2 regions of the Blautia sp. aa_0143 genome follow, and region 2 is predicted to be linked to the other one. Evidence: predicted binding sites of a transcription regulator. Region 2 holds the regulator's gene; the other holds the start of a gene.
The links. Region 2 encodes HrcA, which represses chaperone genes, less so after heat shock. Its sites were predicted from a motif close to TGTTAGCACTCNNNNNNNNNGAGTGCTAACA; they were not measured.

Region 1: the regulator HrcA is predicted to act here: its motif matches at 7,149-7,179, upstream of EAI83_RS08935 (Hsp20/alpha crystallin family protein).

What each region holds. Positions count from the first base shown of each region.
Region 1 covers NZ_RCXU01000014.1:82,935-93,750, reverse strand. The annotation lists gene mfd (transcription-repair coupling factor) at 1-49, shown strand, start outside; gene EAI83_RS08955 (FKBP-type peptidylprolyl isomerase) at 263-1,486, shown strand; gene EAI83_RS08950 (HAD family hydrolase) at 1,593-2,390, opposite strand; gene EAI83_RS08945 (DUF4317 domain-containing protein) at 2,401-3,615, opposite strand; gene EAI83_RS17235 (hypothetical protein) at 4,435-5,436, shown strand; gene EAI83_RS08940 (hypothetical protein) at 5,506-6,150, opposite strand; gene EAI83_RS08935 (Hsp20/alpha crystallin family protein) at 6,519-6,971, opposite strand; gene EAI83_RS08930 (glycoside hydrolase family 36 protein) at 7,488-9,119, shown strand; gene EAI83_RS08925 (AraC family transcriptional regulator) at 9,135-9,980, opposite strand; gene EAI83_RS08920 (aldo/keto reductase) at 10,320-10,816, shown strand, end outside.
Region 2 covers NZ_RCXU01000019.1:2,312-13,127, forward strand. The annotation lists gene EAI83_RS10670 (sensor histidine kinase) at 1-917, opposite strand, end outside; gene EAI83_RS10675 (ABC transporter substrate-binding protein) at 1,163-2,398, shown strand; gene EAI83_RS10680 (carbohydrate ABC transporter permease) at 2,477-3,355, shown strand; gene EAI83_RS10685 (carbohydrate ABC transporter permease) at 3,367-4,221, shown strand; gene EAI83_RS10690 (glycoside hydrolase family 172 protein) at 4,263-5,372, shown strand; gene EAI83_RS10695 (ABC transporter substrate-binding protein) at 5,388-6,641, shown strand; gene hrcA (heat-inducible transcriptional repressor HrcA) at 6,818-7,861, shown strand; gene grpE (nucleotide exchange factor GrpE) at 7,880-8,515, shown strand; gene dnaK (molecular chaperone DnaK) at 8,569-10,461, shown strand; gene dnaJ (molecular chaperone DnaJ) at 10,483-10,816, shown strand, end outside.

The DNA.
Region 1 (10,816 bases), on a different contig from region 2:
GATGAAGTTTGCGGGGGAGCTGGCAAAACTGGCAGAGCCGCTGGAGTAAAGGGAAGAATCAGCTAAGCTTAGGGTTATCCACGGGAAAAAACATCCGGTTTGTGGATACCGGATATTTTCCCGGAAAGACTTGTGGATAATTTGTGAAATGTCGTGTAAGTTCGTGAAATTCCTTGCTCTTAAAGGTGAAAACGTTTATAATCAAGTATTATGGAATAAGAGCCGGACCGTGATTCTTATGGACGGATAGATGGAGGATGAAATGAGAAATTCAGTAAAGAAAGCGGCAGTTACTGCTCTTGTCTGCGTTACAGCGGCAGGAATGATGGCAGGCTGCGGAAATAAAAAACTCGATGGTACAAAGATCGCAGTGACAGTCAATAAGCAGGAAATCCCGTTTGGCGTTGTAAGTTTGGCAGCACGTATGCAGCAGGCACAGGCTGAGGCAATGTACAAGATGTATCTTGGCGGTGGAAGCGATATGTCTATCTGGAGTACCAAAATGGATGATGATTCCGATGAGACTTACGGTGAAAATGCGGTAACAACTTCTGTTGAAACTGTTGAAAAGATGTGTCTGGAGAAAGAACACGCTTCCGAGTATGATGTTGAAATCACAGATGATGAGCAGAAGGCTCTTGAGGAAGCTGCCAAGAACTTTATGGCTGCCAATTCCGATGAGACAATTGCAGAGCTTGCGGTTGATGAAGATATGGTGAAGACTTTCCTCGAGCTTGAAACATACGATGTGAAGATGAAGGATGCCATTGAAGCCAAAGCGGACGTGAAACTGGATGAGAAAGAATATCAGCAGATGTCCTTCAGCTATGCAAGTGCAAAGGTCAGCGGAGATGATCTTTCCGATGATGATATCAAGAAGAATAAAGAGAATCTTCAGAAGTTTTATGACAAGGTTAAAGAGGATCCGGCTGCAGATTTCAATACTCTTGGAGATGAGATCTCCGAGGATATGACCGCAACAACCGGAACATGCCCTACCTATGAGGAAGGTGATGACAGTGCTGCCAACGGAACTACTTATCCGGATGAGGTTCGTACCGCTTTAAGAAAGCTGGACGAGGGTGCACTGAACGAGGAGATCATAAAGACAGATTCCGTATGGTATGTTGTGAGACTGGATTCCAAGAATGATAAAACTGCAACGGAGAGTAAGAAAGAGTCTCTGACAAACACCAAGAAGGATGATTTCTATAATGATACAACAGATGGCTGGAAGAAGAAAGCTGATATCAAAGAAGAGAAAAAACTGATCAAGAAGATCAAGATCACAGATAATCACAGCTTTACGATCCAGACTCCAACTCCGACACCGGACCCGGATGTAACTGAGACACCGACAGCAGATTCTGCAGAGGCTGAGGCAACCGAGACACCGGAGACAGAGGGAGATTCTGCAAAGGCTGATGAGGAGACTGCAGATAGTACAGAATCTGAGGCAGCTGCTACACCGGAAGCTGAGAAATAAGATACAATGTTTACAATGGAATGATAAGAGAAAAGACAACGAGCCGTGTACGGATTTATCGTACACGGCTCGTTTTTTGTAATGCTCATGCCTGCTTTATGGATCGTCAGATTAGATCGAGATGCTCCAGTGCGTGAAGAATCCCGTCCCTGTCTACTGCGCTTGTCTGGTATGTGCAGTGTTTTTCGATGCCTCCGTAAGAATTTCCCATAGCAACGCCGACTCCGGCAGCTTTCAGCATGGGAAGGTCGTTGGGACTGTCTCCGAATGCATAGCAGTTTTCCCTGGGGATGGAAAGGCGATCCAGGAGAAATTCCATGCCTGTGGCTTTGCTGGTACCCTTTTGTGTGACTTCCCAGATTCCGTCTCCGTGATCAAAATAGGTGTAATGATCATTACAGAAGCTGCGGAATTTTTCGACATCGGAATCCGGCAGCATATGTACCAGGAATTTGTCATAGGAGTAAGTGCAGGCATCCTCCCGATTGAATTTCGTGATGTCGACCATTGGAATTTCTTTTCGCATTTTGACTCCGAATTCGGACTGGGCCGGAGATGCGCCATCATACAGGATCTCAGTGTTGGATTCAAAAATTGCCTCGATCTTGCATTTGCGGAGAAGGTCTACGGTTTCCTTGCACAGAAGATTTGGGACTGTGCGGAAAAAAAGCAATTTGTTGTCCATGTAAATGTGGGTTCCACAGCCGTATATATAGCCATCGAAATGAAGCTCTGAGAGTGCAGAGGGCATCATTACTTTGGTGCGGCCGGTGTTGATGAAAAGAAGATGACCGTTTTCATGGGCTTTTGTGAGGGCGCGGCTGGTGCTCTCCGGAACCTTGAAGGGGTGAGGCGTAAGCAGTGTGCCGTCTATGTCGAAGAACAGGATTTTTTTATCGTTCATATGGTCTCCTTTAAAATGGGATTTCTTCTTCGGTGTTACTGTTATCAATGTCAGTAATATCATTAACAGGAAGCGGTTCTGCGGATGTATCTTCAACAGAGTTCAGTGTGCTGACACGGATGCCGTTGAGTTCTATTTCACTTTCCATGGGGATCACAAGGCATTTTCGGCCATCGATGATGCGGGTTTCTACCAGTTCTGCCCGGTCCGGCGCTACGTGGATCACCACGTCAGGGGTTTTGATCTCGAATTTCCGGGTGTTGGTGATGTTGGATGCTACCAGAGCTGATTTTTCTCCTGCGGCAAGCTCATACTGTTCATCGAAGTTCTGGAGCTTTTCGTCTTCTACGCCGCATTCTTCGAAGAGACGTTTGACTTCGGATTTGGTGAGGACAACAGGTTCCGGTTCGTCCTTCTGGGATTCGATGAGATCGTTGAGCTTTTCATGGATCTCAAGGACTGTGTCGTAGGCACAGTCATCACCAAGGGTTTCTTCCACCAGAGCATTGAAGGAGTCACGCTGGGTTCCGGCAGATAGTGGTGTGGTGCAGCCGAAGACTTCTTCCATCATGGTGGAGCGGAGATTTTCGGCGTTTTTGGTGTAGTAGAGAAGTCCGTGGATATCGGTACTGCGGTCGTTGAACTGTGGGAAAAGGAAGCCCCAGTCAGGCATTTCTACCAGCCAGTCCCGGATACGGTCTTCAATATTGTTTGTCTCTGCATTGTAATGCAGGCCTGCTTTGGAGAGCTTGACCGGGCAGATACTGCAGAGGATGTGATCGTAGATCTCATCGGAAGCGTCGAACATTTCGGCACCGTCGGAGGATTTGCCGGGGATGTCGTAGACTGCGTGGATGAGGATGATGTAGTAGTTTTCACCGTAGTCGTAGTTTTCTATGATTCTGTCGTAGAAGGCTTCGGTGAGGGTGTCGTCGGTGAGTTTGCTTTTGCGGAGTTTCATGAGGAAGTTTTGGGTTCCGCCTTCGGTTTCCTGATCCAGAGGAAATTCCATGTTGATGAGGTTTTTTCCGATGGTGCCGGTGAGGGTTTTTCGGAAGATGTCGAAGTATTTGAAGGTTTCTTCCTCTGATAAGGATAAGAAGGCTTCTTTGAGTTCGGTTTTTTTGTTTTTTTCACCGTCTACGTAGCAGCCGCAGATGCGGGTGATGGAGCAGCGGTCAGGGGTGAATTGTTTTTTTATTTCTGCGATTTCTTTTTTGTTCATGTGTGGTTTACCTCGGTTTTTTAATTAGTTTGATTATAGCACAGGTGTTTGGTGTGGGCAAGATGACACGGACGGACGTGTGAGATTTGCAGCAGAAGTCCGGGTGCCGTCGTTTCGCCTGGTCATACTAAGCGTCTGAGGTGCCTCACGGAGCGGCCGGCCCATAACTCGCCATGTACGCTGATGCGTACCTGGCTCAGACAGATGGACCTTACCCTGCGGCTTGTGGCCGCCGGGTACCTCTCCGTGAACCACCTCAGACGCTAAGTATGGACCAAGGCTCACTCCAAAGCACCCGGACTTCTGCTGCAAACCTCACACTGTGCGGTCATGGTGGGAGGGGTAGAGTGGTCTGACGGGAGTTGGATGAGCCATCAGCGCTGCGCTGGATGGCTGGGAGGAAAGGCTGAGTTTCCATGTGGTTTGGAGGGAGGTTGTGAGCGTCGGCGCGTTGCTGGACGCTTGTAGTTTGGAAGGTTGAGATTCCATGTGGTTTGGAGGGAGGTTGTGAGCGTCGGCGCGTTGCTGGACGCCTGTAGTTTGGAAGGTTGAGATTCCATGTGGTTTGGAGGGAGGTTGTGAATGTCGGCGCGTTGCTGGACGCTGGAAGGTGGTGTCGAAATTTGGAGATGGGTTTTTGTGGTGTTGTGGTGGGATGTGTGGTATGATTTGTATATCTTATAAGATCTATCCATTTATTTGGTTTCTTTTTGCTTCAATGTCTGAAGCGTTTTTTCAAAAATATTTATAAAAACTGTATACAGGGTTTCTGAAGTGTTTGGTTGATGGTATAATTGTATATACCAGAAGGAGTATTGTTTGAGAGATAATACGATTTTTGATGATGTTTTTCGTACTATGATGGAGAAAATGACGTTTCTGGTCGTGCCTTTGATCAATGATGTTTTTCATACATCATACCCGGCTGATATGGAGATTGTGCAGCTGCGTAACGAGTATCAGCGGGTGGATGGTGAGATTATTACGGATTCGCGGCTGTTGATCGGAAACAGGATTTATCATATAGAATGCCAGAGTACGGATGACACGACAATGGCTGTACGGATGATAGAGTATGATTTTGCAACTGCTGTTGAGTTTGCCAGAAAGCAGGGACGGAGGTATCGGATGGAGTTTCCACGTTCTTGTGTGTTGTATCTGAGAAATAGTAGGAATACGCCGGATTTTCTGGAAGTGGATGTGGTTTTTCCGGATGGGGGATGTCATTTGTACAGAGTGCCTGCCATTAAAGTAGAGAATTATACAAAAGATAAGATATTTGAAAAGAGTCTTCTTATGCTGCTTCCTTTTTATATCATGCGATATGAAAAAAGAGGGCATGAGATGAGTGAGAATCCACAACTTTTTCAGGAATTACTGAATGAATATGAAGTGATCCGGAGTAAACTGGAGGTAGAGATCACTGAATCTGGAAGGTCTGAACTGTTCAGTGATCTGATTGGACTGATAACTCGGATATCTGATCATATTTTCAGAAATGAGGAGAAAGTCCGGAAAGGAATAGGTGAGATTATGGGTGGACATGTTCTGGAACTGGAATCTGAGAAAAGGGCAAGACTGATGGCGGAAGCTAAGGAACAGGCTGAAGCACTGGGGCGAGAACAGGGAATGGCTCAGGGAATGGCTCAGGGAATGGCCCAGGGAATGGCTCAGGGAATAGCTCAGGGAATGGCCCAGGGGGAAGAACGACTTAGTGTTCTGATCAACAGGCTTATACTTGATGAGCGTGGTAATGAGATTCAGAAGGTTGTTACAGATAAAGAAATGCGTGAAGCTATGTACAGAGAATATCAATTATAATAAGAAAAGATAAAGAGAATCCCCCACTGGTTTTGCTATCCATGGGGGATTCGTTGATTGATCTGAATCTTATAATACAGAATATCCGTAACTGCTGACAATAGCATCGATCTTCTGGCGGTTTTTGCACAGTGGGCAGTTGTCAGAGCGGTAGGAGTGATAGTCCGGGATGTCTCTGGCCTGAAAGATAGAGTGGACAGGGAGTGTGGCTACACTGTCTACACTGCTGTAGATGGCTGCCACGCCGCGGATCTTACCGCCATAGTACAGAACGCTTTCGATAGCTCGGTTCAATGTGGATCCGGTGGTGATGGAACCATTTAGGACGAGGATGTTTTTTCCATTGATCATTGGTTCATAGTTGTCGCGGAAGATCATCTGCCCGGTGCTGTTGAACTCAGGGGTGATGACGTAGATGGTCTGGTGTGCGTTCATGGAAAGGACGCCGGCTTTGGTCAGTTCTTCGGCGAGATAAGCACCGATCACTTCAAGTCCGTCCATGCAGACGATGGTGTCTACCGGAATGGATGCTTCGTAATTTGCTGCGAGAGCGGATGCAATACGCTGTGCTTCAGCGCATCTGGATTTCATAGTAGTGAGATCCAGGTAGTGTGTGATATGGGACTGGGATGTTACGAAGTGTCCCGGAATCATTTTAAGCTGTATGCGGTTGTCAGTGCGTGCATAAATTTTTATGATGTTGTCCTGATCCATAATAAAAACCTCCTGTCGTGATCGTGTTTTACGTGGTTGTTCAGGAGAATTATCCTGAAGGATTACGAAACAGATTTATTTAACCGAATGCGGATTGCAAATATCCGATTAGCTGTGCATATTATACCATTAATTTCAAAAAAATGAAATAATATAATGCAAAATATATAAAAAATATTCAAAAAATCAAGCGTATTTGTTAAAAAATATCCAATATCATGAAAACTTTGACAATAGGATCATTACTATAGAGTGAAAGTACTTGTGAGTACGTAGTAAATTGGAAAGAGAGTGTCATATGTATTATTGCGTATAAAAAAGAGGAGGAGAATCCCTAAGGATCCTCCCCCTGTGAGAGTGAGTCAATATCAGCCTTCAATAGATACATATTTATCAGCTTCAATCTCTTCAGCTGCTTTTTTCGGAATAGAAAGTCTCAGAACACCGTTCTCAAATTTTGCATGGACATCTTCGTTTTTTACACCATTACCAACATAGAAGCTTCTGCTTGTGCTGCCGGCATAACGTTCACGGCGGATATAATTGCCTTTCTTGTCTTCCTCGTCTTTGTCAAGACCCTTGGCAGCGGAGATGGTAAGATAACCATCCTTCAGCTGTACCTGTACTTCATCTTTCTTAAATCCTGGAAGATCTACATCCAGCTCATAGCCTTTATCTGTTTCACGTACATCAGTTTTCATGATATTTTTTGCATGTTTGCCATAAAGAGGGTTCTTTCCGCTAAAGAAATTATCTCTGAATCCAAAATCATCCATCCACTCATCAAATAAGTTTTCTCCAAATACACTCGGGAACATCATAAGTCATTTCTCCTTTCAAATTGAAAAGCCGTTCCGGTGGATCAAGAAATCCAACTGTTGCCGGTATATAGTTACCACTTCGGGTTATTCCGCAGTGGTGATCGTTTGGTTTTATTCTGAACATCTGGAAGTTCTTTTTTATCTTCTCCTTTGTTCTATATGTAATATAACACATGTTGTTAGCAAAGTCAATAGGTGAGTGCTAAAAAATTGTGAAGAATTTGTGTTCCGTAAAATGAAAAAACTAATTTCCACCTTTAGCCCTTTATGCTCTCATATTAAAAAGCGAATCGGACAAGGACTGAAAATCTTATGCAGATTGAACATTCTGCAATGTTATAATAACTTTAAAGCATAGAAAAAACCAAAAAAATCAATATAATAAGGCATATAGACAAAATGTATTAAAAAAATTTTTCGTACATTCTTCTGAGTTGAACAGACGATAGAAAGACAGTATTCATGAGTATGCAGGTAAAGCAAAATGTAAATGAAAAAGTACAGGAGGAGAGAATAATGCAGAAAAAATATGCAGATTTTAAGCTTGGGGTACCGGATTATGTAACAGTGGAAACAGAAGCGGAGAGACTTGTGTGCCAGGGAGGGCAGACGACAGTAGCTGCCGGTGCAACTACTGTGGAATTTCAGGACGCAGGTGAACATGAGGATATATTTGTCACATCCGAGGATGCAGTGAGATGTGTGAAGCTGAGATGGAACTATAAGATCCCGAAATCAGCCAGATTTCTGGGAGATGCCTGGGAACGTACCTATGGTGATGCGGAATGGCATGGAATGAGCGGAAACCGTTATCTGCCATGGTATTTTCTGGCGAAGCTTTCTGAGAAGGTTCTCTGCTTTGGCGTAAAGGTCCGTCCTTCTGCTATGTGCTGTTGGCAGGTGGATACCAAAGGAATTACTTTGTTTCTGGATGTTCGCTGCGGAAATACAGGAGTACAGCTGAAAGGAAGAAAGCTGTGTGCCGCACAGATCGTCTGCATGGAAGCAGAAGGAGCAGATACTTTTGAAACTGCACAGAAATTCTGTGAAAAAATGTGTGCAGATCCGATCTTCCCAGAGTTTCCGGTATATGGAAGCAATAACTGGTACTATGCTTACGGTGACAGCTCCGAAGAGGAGATCTTAAGTGATACCGATTATATCCTGAAACTGACCGAAGGTGTAAAAAATCCTCCGTTCATGGTCATTGATGACTGTTGGCAGGAACATCACCGCTTGGATGAATACAACGGTGGACCATGGACAAAAGGCAATGACAGATTTCCGGATATGAAAGGTCTTGCAGACAAGCTGGAGAAAAAAGGTGTCCGCCCGGGTATCTGGGTCCGTCTGCTTCTTAATGAAGATGAGAATATCCCGAATGAGTGGAGAATTTCCTATAATGACTGTCTCGATCCGTCCCACCCGGATGCACTGGAATATATCCGTAAAGATATCGAGAGGATCTGTGATTGGGGATACACGCTGATCAAGCATGATTTTTCTACCTTTGATCTCTTTGGGAAATGGGGATTTGAGGCGAATTTAAGAGACAATTCCATGGAGAAATGGCATTTTTATGATCAGACCAAAACCAGCGCAGAAATCGTAAAAATGCTTTATCAGGAGATTTATGATGCTTCCCGGAGCAACAACGCAGTGATCATCGGCTGCAATACCATCGGACATCTCGGCGCAGGCCTGATGCATCTGAACCGGACCGGTGACGATACCAGCGGACGTATCTGGGAGCGTACCAGACGAATGGGCGTAAATACGCTGGCATTCCGTCTTCCGCAGCACAATACGTTTTACCATATTGATGCAGACTGTGTCGGTATTTTCGGAATGATCCCATGGGAGAAAAATCGTCAGTGGGCAGACGTTCTTGCAAAGAGCGGTACACCACTGTTTGTATCCGCAAAACCTGGAGTTTTGAATCCGGAGGAATTTGAGGAGCTGCATCAGATCATGCTGCGTGCATCAGAACAGAAAGAGCATTTTGTTCCGATGGACTGGGAAGAAATCGACTGCCCGGAGGTATGGGGAGAAAACGGCGAAACTATCACTTATGACTGGTTTGACAACGAAGGTCCGACCATGGATGCTGCGGTGGAATACTATAATGCCAAGGTAGTTGTTCCGTAAATCAGAAAAAGTGGTTCAGCAATCCAGAAGATCCTCGGCATGATGATATTTTTCCCGGTATTCCCGTGGCGTCATGCCGGTTTCTTTTTTGAAGGCACGGGAAAAGGCAAATGGATTTTGATATCCGCAGGAGAACGCCACGCTGGAGACAGGGATATCCGTGATGGTCAGAAGCTCCCGGGCGTTGATGATCTTGGCTGAAGTCAGGAATGCTTGGGGTGTGGTTCCAAGATGTTTTTTAAAAAGTCCGTAAAGGTGGCTGCGGCTGATATGGAGATAGTCAGCAACATCTGTCACAGTGATATTCTGTAGCGGACTTTTTTTGATGTAATCAACAGCCTGTGTGATGTAAAAATTCTCATTGGATTCCATGGTCGTGTAGGAAGCATGAAATTCTTCCTCCAGCATGGCGATGATCCGGTAAAGACCACTCTGGATATAGGCTTCACTGGAGGGCGTCAGCTGCGGGTGAGTCATCATTTCAAGAATGGTTTCCTGATAGGGAAGAACCGAATTTAGCTGCTGGACCGGAGTTTCTTCAGTAAGATGACAGTGTTCACAAAGTATGGGAGCATTTTCTCCATTGAAGCAGATCCAGATGTAAGTCCAGGGATCAGAAGGTTCCGCTTTGTAGAGAGAACTGGTCATAGGAGGAATGAAAAAGCACTGTCCGGCTTTCAAGGTATATTTCCGGTTGTTCATATAGAAATATCCCTGCCCGCTCAGCACAAAGTGAATGGTGTAATACCGCCGTACACCTGGACCATAGGACTGTTCCGGTGTACATTTTTCCCAGCCGCAGGAAATAAGATGAAGTTCTTTTGACGAAGTCTGGCGGTTCATGACCTGCTTGTTTTTCATGAGAGTTTTCTGCCTTTCGATATATGGTTATTATAAGTAATATCAGTTTAAAATATTTGATCTGAGGTGTAAAGAACAAAGATGAACTGATAGGACAAAAGACAGTTGCCGTGCAATAAACGTGCGGCAGCTGTTTTTTATATCCTGGCGTTGTCTTGACACTTGTAAAAGAAAAAGGTTTACCGCCAGGAAAAATATCGTTATAATAGGAGAAACGCAGTTTTTCTGCGGCAAAAATATAACGGTCCGGGAGATATCTGTGTCAGAAATATTGCTTATCCGGTGATATATCAGATGATATGAGGAATTTTCCGGTATGTAATAAGAAGGGAGAAAGATATGGCATATTTAGGTGAAGAGATCAAAAAACTTGGTTTTGGCCTTATGAGACTTCCGCAGAAATCAGAAGGTGTGATCGATGTGGAGCAGACCAAAGTCATGGTGGACAAATTTATGGAAGCCGGATTTACATATTTTGATACAGCATGGGCTTATGCAGGAAGCGAAGATGCTATCCGCGAAGCGCTGGTAGAGCGTTATCCGAGAGAAAAATATCAGTTAGCCACCAAGATGGCAGCCTGGATCAACTGCAAGACAAGAGATGAAGCTCTTGCACAGTTTAAAACATCTCTGGAGAGAACAAAGGCAGGATATTTCGACTTTTATCTTCTCCACAATCTTGGAGAGCACAGAACAAAATATTTTGATAAGTACGGTTTATGGGACTGGATCCATGAACAGAAGGAAGCCGGTCTGATCAGACATGCAGGATTTTCGTTCCACTCCACACCGGAGGAGCTGGATGCACTTCTCACTGCACATCCGGAAATGGAATT
Region 2 (10,816 bases):
ATAAGGACAGTGATCAGTAAGGCACGGATCAGGATGTGCGTGTTGCCCTGAATATAGCTTTCCGGGATTTCGGTAACATGAAGCCAGCCATTGCTTAAGGTGCAGCAGTTATAATATTTTTCGCCGCTGTGAAAAGAAGAATCTGCATTTTTTTTGAGTTTCTGAAACTGTGCTTTGGAAATTCCGGATAAATTCAGTGAGGATGTATTTTTTGCTGCAATCTCTCCGTGATCTGTGAGAATGTAGCTGTATATGCGGGAATCCAAAGCAGCAGGCTGCAGATAAGTGGTAAGCTCTGAGGTGTCCAGAGCAATGCCGTAGGCGTATTCCAGAATACCGGTGGCCTGATTTTTCAGTGCCCGGACGCAGAGGATCACATCGGCAGATGATTTTTTTGTGGACAGTATTTTAGGCAGAGGCATATTGGAAACCGGTATCCAGACAGAGGAAAAGCCTGAACCGGAAACAATATTTTTATCCAGACCATATGCAGAAAGCTCATCTGTGGAAAAGAAGTACAGGCTTTCTTTTGAACCGAGCTGATCGGGCTGCAGAAAAACATATATATGGAAGAAATCGAATGTGGATTTATACAGCGAAATATTGTTTTTTACAGTGGTGAATTTTTTCAGTGCATCTACCTTATTAGAGGAAGGCTGATTTAGGGAGTACATTTGAAACTGTATGGTATCTGCTACATTTTCAACCTGACCGAGGCGGTCGTTCAGCTGAGAGACCAGCTGCTTGTCAGTCATTACGGCAGAATCGATGATACGATCTCTGGCAATGTTATAGGAAATGTGATAGCTGATGAAGGTCAGGGAAATCAGAGGTACCATAGTTGCGATCAGAAATGCGAGCAGGAGCTTATAGCGAAATGAGGAAAAAATGGGTGGGATACATTTGTGGAATTTCATAGTACATATTCTCCTTTATGTCAAAAACAAATTAATGAAACCGAATCCAGCTGTGAAAAAAGCCGTTACAAATATAGATTATATAAAAGGATTATAAAAAATTAACAACAAAAATACAAGAGAACGAAAAATAATATAAATAAATCATAAAATATTGTATTTAGAATGAGGGGGCTCTCTGGTATCCTTAAACCATCAAAAACAGGTGTGGACAAACACGAAAATGTCCAGAAAGGAAGAAAGATATGAAGAAAAAAGTAATGAGTGCAGTTTTGGCAGCAGCGATGGTTGTGGGTATGGCAGGTAACGTGGTTACTGTTTCCGCAAAGGAAAAATATGATCTTACCTTATACAGCGTCAACACCACAGACCCGGATTTTGAGGACTGGCTTGCAAATGTGGAAGATGCCACGGGCCTGAACATTAATGTAATTGCGGCACCTACAGATACAGATACCCGTCAGCAGAAGATCACCACAATGCTTTCCACAGGAGATACTTCCGTGGATGTCATTGAGATCAACGATGAGATGAGCGCGGCATTTAAAAATTCCGGATGGCTGGAAGGACTGAACGATACAGTAATGACAGATGATATCGCTGATCAGTTTGCCCAGGGATATGTAAAGGATATGATCACAGATAAGGACGGAAACATCGTCGGTGTTCCAGGCTATACAGGATATCTTGCATTCTGGGTAAATCAGGAGATCATGGATGAGGTCGGAATCAAATCCATTGATACAAAAGAGGATTTCATGAAGTATATGAAGGCTGTTTCCAAGGACGGAAGATTCGGCTACGGCGGTTCCTGGGAGAAAACCTATGCATTTAACGAGCTTGCACAGTTTGTAAACATGTTCGGCGGCGATTATTTTGACTGGACCAAAGAGGAAAACAAGGAAGCAGTTCAGTTCCTTCACGATCTGGTTGCTAATAAAGAAACATCCATCGAACAGATTGCAGATAAATATGACCAGATGAATCCGAAGATCAATGACGGAAAATACGGATGCTGGTTCATGTGGGGCCTTGGAACAGATTATGCAAAGGCAGATATGCTTGGCGCAGATAAGATCCACATGGAAATGGTACCGGATTTCAGCGGCAAGGGAGAGCGTGCGATCTTTACAGATTCCTGGAGCTATGTTCTCAACAAAGCATCCAAGAATAAAGATGCAGCTGTGAAATTCCTCCAGTATATGGCTGATGAAGGCGGAATGGAAGCTTCCTATAAAGCATTTGACAGATATCCTGCAAGAAAGGATGTTGCAGAGAAGGTAGTTCCGGATTCTGACCCGGCAAAAGAAATGTACAGCAGATATGCAAATGAATGCAATGTACAGGGACGTCCGATGGTGGCACAGACAATGGAATTTATCAGCGATATGGGAACAATCTTCCAGTCCTGTATGAAAGACGAGATTACAGTTGATGAGTTCTGCAAGAAGGCTCAGGATGTGGTAGATATGTATAAGTAAAAGATATAAAAAAACAGCAATGTAAAGCAGAGGTAAAAGTCTGCTTTACATTGCTTGATGAACAGGGAGGAAAGTTCCATGACAATAAGCAAAAAAAATATGAAGTGGATACCATGGCTTTTGATCCTGCCGGTTGTACTGATTCGAGGTTTTACAACAGTATATCCCATTCTGATGACTGTGAAAAACAGCTTCTTTAATATCAGTATCCTTGCAGGTATCAATGAATTTATAGGCTTCAAGAATTACCTGAAGGTATTTTCTGATCCTAAAGTGCTCACATCGATCAGCTTTACGGCAATATTTGTGGTTGCTTCCATGATCTTTCATGTGATCCTCGGAGTTATCCTGGCACTGATCCTGAATATGAAATTCAAAGGCCGCCGTTTTCTGAGGACCATCGTGCTGATCCCGTGGGCTATGCCTGCAGTAGTAGCCGGTATGGCTGCAAAATGGGCATTTAACAATGATTATGGTCTGATCAATGATTTTATCCGCTGGTTTGTACCGGGTTACCAGAACAGCTGGCTGATCAATACAGGTACTGCAAGAGCAGCGGTAATTGCAATGGACCTGTGGAAGGACCTTCCGTTCTTTGCAATTCTTGTACTTTCCGGACTTCAGTTTATTTCCGGCGATATCTATGAGGCAGCAAAGGTAGACGGTGCAAACGGGATCCAGAGCTTTTTCCGGATCACACTTCCGCTGATCGCAAAAAATGTCCTGACTTTATGTATTCCGTTCACACTCTGGAGACTGACAACCTTCGATCTGGTTTATTCCATGACATCTGGAGGCCCTGGAGAGGATACTGCGCTGATCGCATACAGAATCACAACAGAAGCATTTACAAATCTAAACGTAGGATATGCTTCGGCGCTGGCTATGCTGCTGTTTGTTGTAATGGCGATCTTCAGCTGGCTGAATATACGTGTTATGAATAAGTTTGACAGTTAGGGGGAATTATCGTGAAGAATACAGGAAAATATAATGTTTATCATGGAGTGGTAGCCGTTGGAAGATGGGTTCTGTTTGCAGTTGTGGCTTTTCTGATCCTGTTCCCGGTTTACTGGATCTTTATTTCTTCGATCACACCGTCAGGAGAATTGTTTAAAACACCGATCGATTATCTTCCGGATCATCCCACACTGGAAAGCTATAAATTTCTGATACAGAATGTAGGACTGCTTTCAAAGATCGGAAATACAGTTCTGATCGTAGGCATTACACTTGTGATCAGTACCGTGCTGTGTGCAATGGCTGCCTATGGCTTCTCAAGATTTAACTCAAAGGGAGTTTCTGTTGCATTTGCGTTTGTTCTGGCTACCATGCTGATCCCTGAGGTTGTCACAGCCCGCCCGCTGTATGAGTTTATGCAGAAGGTAAAGCTGTATGATACATATCCGGGACTTATCCTTCTTTATATCAGTACCGTTATACCGTTTACGGTTCTGATCCTCAGAAACTTTGTCGGTGAGATCCCGATCTCACTGGAGGAGGCAGCTGCTATTGACGGCGCATCTTTTTCACAGAGACTGTTTACGATCGTTCTGCCGCTGATGAAGCCGGCAATCGCTACGGTTTGCATTATCAACTTTATTACCTGTCTGAATAACTTTTTCACACCGTTGTTTTATTCAAATGGTATTCAGGTACTTTCTGTTTCCATCGTACAGCTTCCGTTACGTGACAACATGTATGGAGTTCCGTGGGATCTGGTCAGCGCCATGGGATGGATCATCCTTCTTCCGATCATTATCTTTGTAGCTGTTTTTGAGAAACAGATCATGGATGGTATCATGGCAGGTGGAGTAAAAGCGTAAATATAATATTTTTAATTTCCAAAAGAGAGGAGAAAACAGATATGTATCAGGCATTTACAGGCGGACTGGGAGGGATCGCACTTGCAAAGCATGGAAAAAGCCGTGCGATCAACGCAGAAAATCCTCATGGAGAAAAAGGCAGAGGCGGTATGGCTGCAAGTCATCTGGGACCGTCCAGAAAAGGAAGCCCGTGTCTCAGGGATATTGAGCCGGGAACTGTGGTAACTCTGGCAGAAATGGAAGGACCGGGACAGATCAATCATATCTGGATCACCGTTGATAACAAGACTACAGAGGCAGATTGCTTTGTACTGAGAGATCTTGTAATCCGTATGTACTGGGATGACGAGGAAACTCCTTCCGTGGAAAGTCCTCTGGGTGATTTCTTCTGCTGCGGATTCGGAAGGGAATGTTTTGTAAATTCTGTTCCGGTGGCTGTTGTTCCAAACAGGGGCTTTAACTGCTATTTCCCGATGCCGTTTAAGAAGAAAGCAAAGATCACACTGGAAAACCAGCATGCAAATAAAATCCCGGCTTTCTTTTATCAGGTAGATTACTGTCTCTATGATGAGCTTCCGGACGATATTGCTTATTTCCATGCGCAGTGGAGAAGGGAACGGTTGACAGAAAAAACAAAAGATTATACAATTTTGGATGGAGTAAAAGGAAAAGGCCATTATATAGGAACCTACATGGCACTTACCACACTGGAACGTTACTGGTGGGGCGAGGGAGAAATGAAGTTTTATATTGACGGAGATGAGGAGTATCCGACCATCTGTGGAACAGGAACGGAAGATTACTTTGGTGGTTCCTGGAGCTTTGCCAAACAGGTGGATGGAAAAACCGTGGAACAGAATTATAACACGCCGTATCTGGGATATCCGTATTATTCTGCCCATGACGAGCTGATCCACAATTTTTATCATAATGATGACTGCCCGCCAATGAGAGGCTTTTACAGATGGCATTTACAGGATCCAATCTGCTTTGAAGAGGATCTTCGCGTTACGATTCAGCAGATAGGCGTCGGATACCGTGGCCTGTTTGAACGACAGGATGATGTGGCAAGTGTAGCGTACTGGTATCAGACACTTCCTCATGCACCGTTCCAGCCGTTGATGTCAAAAGAGGATAGATGGCCCAGATAAAAAGGGTGGTAGAGATTGAAAAAACAGGTATTTTGCGGGGTATTTGCCCTGGCTCTGGCAGTGACAGGATGTGGAGTCCAGAAGAAGGAGGCTGCATCTGATATTGTGCCGGAGAACAGACAGGAACTGACGATCCTTCATGTGGATGCAGGCACAGAAGGCTTTGATTCTTTTATCAGCCAGGCGGAAAAAGATCTTGGAATAAAGATCCATATTGAAAAATGTCCGGCCAATGCGGACAATCGCCAGGCCAAAATAGCAACTCTTCTGACATCAGGAGATGATTCTGTTGATCTGATCACAGTAAATGATGAGATGATATCCGAATTTAAACATAAGGGATTTCTTCTTCCGTTGGAAGATACGGTTATGACAGAGGAGACAGCGGCGAATTTTCTGCAGGAATACCTGAAAGAAATATGCATGTCAGACGGACATATTTTTTCGGTACCGTTCAGGATGGATATCATGGCATTCTGGGTGAACCAGGAATTGCTGGATCAGGCTGGTCTGGACAGACTCTCCTGTCTCAGTGATCTTGAGATCCTTCAGAAAAAGCTTCAGAATACGGGAAAATATGCATATGGGGATGCATGGGAGATTTCTTACATATATAATAGTATCAGCGAGTATGTCGATTTTTTCGGAGGAGATTATACAGACTGGACGGATCCGAAAACAAGAGAAGCGGCAGAATATATGAAGCGAATGCTGGATACAGGGATGATATCAGAGGAGAATCTGATCGACCAGCATGACCAGCTGAATGAAAAATTTATAAACGGCCAGTATGGATGTATGTTTATGTATACCGGTGTGTTGAGTACTTTTCAGAATGCAGGCGTGTATGGAAAAGATAAGATCCATATGGCACCATTTCCGGAATTTGACGAGAAGGTGACCAATATCGCAACCTGGCAGTATGTACTGAATAAAAATTCTGATCATAAAGAAGCAGCTCTGAAGTTCCTTCAGTATGTGTCCGGATATGAGGCCAGTAAAAATTACGGACAGCTGACAAAAATGTGTCCGGCAAGACTGGATGTGATCGAGGATAAGAATTTTGATCTGGATGGCATTGAAATGATCCGGCAATATCTGAAAGATTATAAGCTGAAAGCAAGACCACTGTGTGCCGATTCCATAGAAGCCGTTTCGTCCATGGGAACGGAATTTCAGAAATATATGCTGGGACAGAAAACAGAAGCGGAATTTTTTGCCGGGGCACAGAACTGCATAGACCAGTATTACAAAAAAGCATCGTACTGATGCTTTTTTTGTTTTGAAAAAATAAGAACTTTTTTTCAAAACATATTGACAAATATTTTACATGGTGATATCTTAAAGACTGTAGATGTTAGCACTCCACTAAAATGAGTGCTAACAGATGTAAAAAAAGAATCAACATCCGTCAGGAAAGAATAAAAAGGAAAGGAGATGGATTCATGGAAGAGGTGTTGAATGAGCGCAAGCAAAAAATCTTAAAAGCAATCATCAAGACCTATATGGAAACCGGAGAACCGGTTGGTTCCAGGACCATTTCCAAGTATGCGGATCTCAATGTCAGTTCCGCAACGATCCGAAATGAAATGTCAGACCTGACAGATATGGGCTATATCGTCCAGCCTCATACCTCAGCAGGAAGGATTCCTTCAGATAAGGGCTACAGACTTTACGTCAATGAGTTGATGAAGGAGAAGGAAGCGGAGGTCGCAGAGCTGCGAGATCTGATCATTGAGAAGACAGATAAGATGGATAAGGTGCTTAAGAAGGTTGCGAAGGTTCTTGCTTCCAATACCAACTATGCTACCATGGTTTCCGTTCCGCAGTACAGCGGCAACAAGGTCAAGTTCATCCAGCTGTCGAGGATGAGCGAGCTTCAGCTTGTGGCAGTGGTTGTCAGTGACAACAACACAGTCCGGAACCAGATCATCAATCTGGATGAGGAAATGGACGACCAGACGATCCTGAAACTGAATCTTCTTCTTAACACCAATCTCAATGGGATTCCAATCCAGGATATCAACCTTGGGATGATCGCCAGACTGAAGGAACAGGCAGGCAGCCACAGCGGTGTGGTGGCAACGGTTCTGGATGCAGTGGCAGCCACCATTCATGTGGAAGAGGAAGATATGGAGATCTATACTTCAGGTGCAACTAACATTTTCAAGTATCCGGAGCTTGCCGATAAAGAGAAGGCAACGGAGCTGATCTCCGCATTTGAGGAGAAGCATGAACTTGCCGATCTTGTAAAAGAACAGATGTCAGATGGAGAGAATACAGGAATTCAGGTTTACATCGGTGATGAGATGCCAATCCAGACCATGAAGGACTGCAGCATTGTAACTGCCAGATATGAACTGGGAGACGGAATGTACGGAACCATCGGGATCATCGGTCCCAAACGAATGGATTATGAGAATGTAGTGGACAGTCTGAAGGAACTGAAGAATCATCTGGATGACGTTTTGAAAAAGAAGAAAACTTAGAAAGGCGGTAGAAAAAAAGTGTCGGAGGAAACAAAGAAAACATCCGAAGAGCAGGAAGCGGAGAAGGAAATCCCCGTAACTGACGGAGATCAGGAAGAAGAAAACCTGACACCGGAGGGAGAAGATCTGCCGGAGGAAGAAAATAATACTCCAGGCGAAGAAGCTGCCTCAGAGGATAAAAAAGAAGAAAAATCAAAAACTTCCTTCTTCGGAAAGAAGAAAAAAGATAAATCTGAGCAGAAGGTGGAGGAACTTACCGATCGCCTGAAGCGTACCATGGCTGAATTTGATAATTTCCGTAAAAGAACGGAAAAAGAAAAATCCAGCATGTACATCATCGGAGCAAAAGAAATCGTTGAAAAGATCCTGCCGGTTGTGGATAACTTCGAAAGAGGTCTTGCACAGGCACAGGAAGGCGATGCTTTTGCAGATGGAATGAAAATGATCTACAAGCAGCTTACCACAACACTGGATGAGCTTGGTGTGAAGCCGATCGAAGCAGTGGGAAAGGAATTCAACCCGGATTTCCATAATGCAGTGATGCATGTGGAGGATGAAGAGGTTGGAGAGAACATCGTGGTGGAAGAATTCCAGAAGGGTTACACTTACAAGGATTTCGTAGTACGCCACAGTATGGTGAAGGTTGCGAACTAACTGACAACAAACTTTATTTTAACAGATACAGACTAAAACAGGAGGAAAAAATCATGGGAAAGATTATTGGTATTGACTTAGGTACAACAAACAGCTGTGTAGCCGTAATGGAAGGTGGACAGCCGACAGTTATCGCAAATACAGAAGGCGCAAGAACAACACCATCCGTTGTAGCATTCACAAAAACAGGAGAGCGTCTGGTAGGTGAGCCTGCAAAACGTCAGGCAGTTACAAATGCAGACAGAACGATCTCCTCTATCAAAAGAGAGATGGGTACCGATTACCGTGTAACCATCGATGACAAGAAATATTCTCCACAGGAGATCTCCGCAATGATCCTTCAGAAACTGAAAAAGGATGCAGAGGCATATCTTGGTGAGAAAGTAACAGAGGCAGTTATCACAGTTCCGGCTTACTTCAACGATGCTCAGCGTCAGGCTACCAAAGATGCAGGTAAGATCGCAGGTCTTGATGTAAAACGTATCATCAACGAGCCTACAGCAGCAGCTCTTGCATATGGCCTTGACAATGAGAAAGAGCAGAAGATCATGGTATACGACCTTGGTGGTGGTACATTCGATGTATCCGTGATTGAGATCGGTGATGGCGTTATCGAGGTTCTTTCCACAGCTGGTAATAACCGTCTTGGTGGAGATGACTTTGATAAGAAAGTTACAGATTACATGCTTGCTGAGTTCAAGAGAACAGAGGGCGTAGACTTAAGCAACGACAAGATGGCTCTTCAGAGACTGAAAGAGGCAGCTGAGAAAGCTAAGAAAGAGCTTTCTTCCGCAACAACAACAAACATCAACCTTCCGTTCATCACAGCTACAGCTGAGGGACCGAAGCATTTCGATATGAACCTTACAAGAGCTAAATTTGATGAGCTGACACATGACCTTGTAGAGATGACTGCTGAGCCGGTTCGTCGTGCACTGTCTGATGCAGGTATCACAGCTTCCGAGCTTGGCCAGGTACTTCTGGTTGGTGGTTCTTCCCGTATCCCGGCAGTACAGGATAAGGTAAGACAGTTAACAGGCAAAGAGCCGAGCAAGAACCTGAATCCGGATGAGTGTGTTGCACTTGGTGCTTCTGTACAGGGTGGTAAACTTGCAGGTGATGCAGGTGCCGGTGATATCCTTCTTCTGGATGTTACTCCGCTGTCTCTGTCCATTGAGACAATGGGTGGTATCGCAACTCGTCTGATCGAGAGAAATACTACAATTCCTACAAAGAAGAGCCAGATCTTCTCCACAGCAGCAGACAACCAGACAGCTGTAGATATCAACGTTGTACAGGGTGAGCGTCAGTTCGCAAAAGACAACAAATCCCTCGGCCAGTTCCGTCTGGATGGAATCCCGCCAGCACGTCGTGGTGTTCCGCAGATCGAGGTAACATTTGACATCGATGCCAACGGTATCGTTAACGTATCCGCTAAGGATCTTGGAACAGGTAAGGAGCAGCACATCACGATCACAGCTGGTTCTAACATGTCCGATTCCGATATCGACAAAGCTGTCAAAGAAGCAGCGGAGTTCGAGGCTCAGGATAAGAAACGTAAAGAGGCGATCGACACAAGAAATAATGCAGACTCCATGGTATTCCAGGTTGAGAATGCACTGAAGGAAGCAGGCGACAAGCTTGATGCAAACGATAAAGCAAGTGTTGAGGCAGACCTCAATGCACTGAAGGATCTTCTTGCACAGACAGCAAATGCACAGGAGCTTACTGATTCTCAGGTTGCAGACATCAAAGCTGCACAGGAGAAGATGATGGAGAGCGCTCAGAAGCTGTTTTCCAAGATGTATGAGCAGACTCAGGGGGCTCAGGGTCAGGCTGGTCCTGGACCGGATATGGGCAACATGGGCGGAAACGCTGGTGCCCAGGGCGGAAATGAAGCAGGATACGGCGATGATGTTGTAGATGCTGATTACAAGGAAGTCTAAGACAAGTAGGAAATAATTACAATGGCTGATAAAAGAGATTATTATGAAGTCTTAGGTGTGGATAAAAACGCCGATGACGCAACATTAAAAAAAGCATATCGTAAGCTGGCCAAGAAATATCACCCGGATGTAAATCCGGGTGATAAAGAGGCTGAAGCGAAATTCAAAGAGGCGACAGAGGCTTACTCCGTTTTAAGTGATGCCGACAAGAGAAGACAGTATGATCAGTTTGGTCATGCGGCATTTGAAAATGGCGGTGGAGGCGGAGCCGGCGGCTTTGGCGGATTTGACTTCAACGGCGCAGATATGGGAGACATCTTCGGAGATATCTTCGGAGACCTTTTCGGCGGCGGAG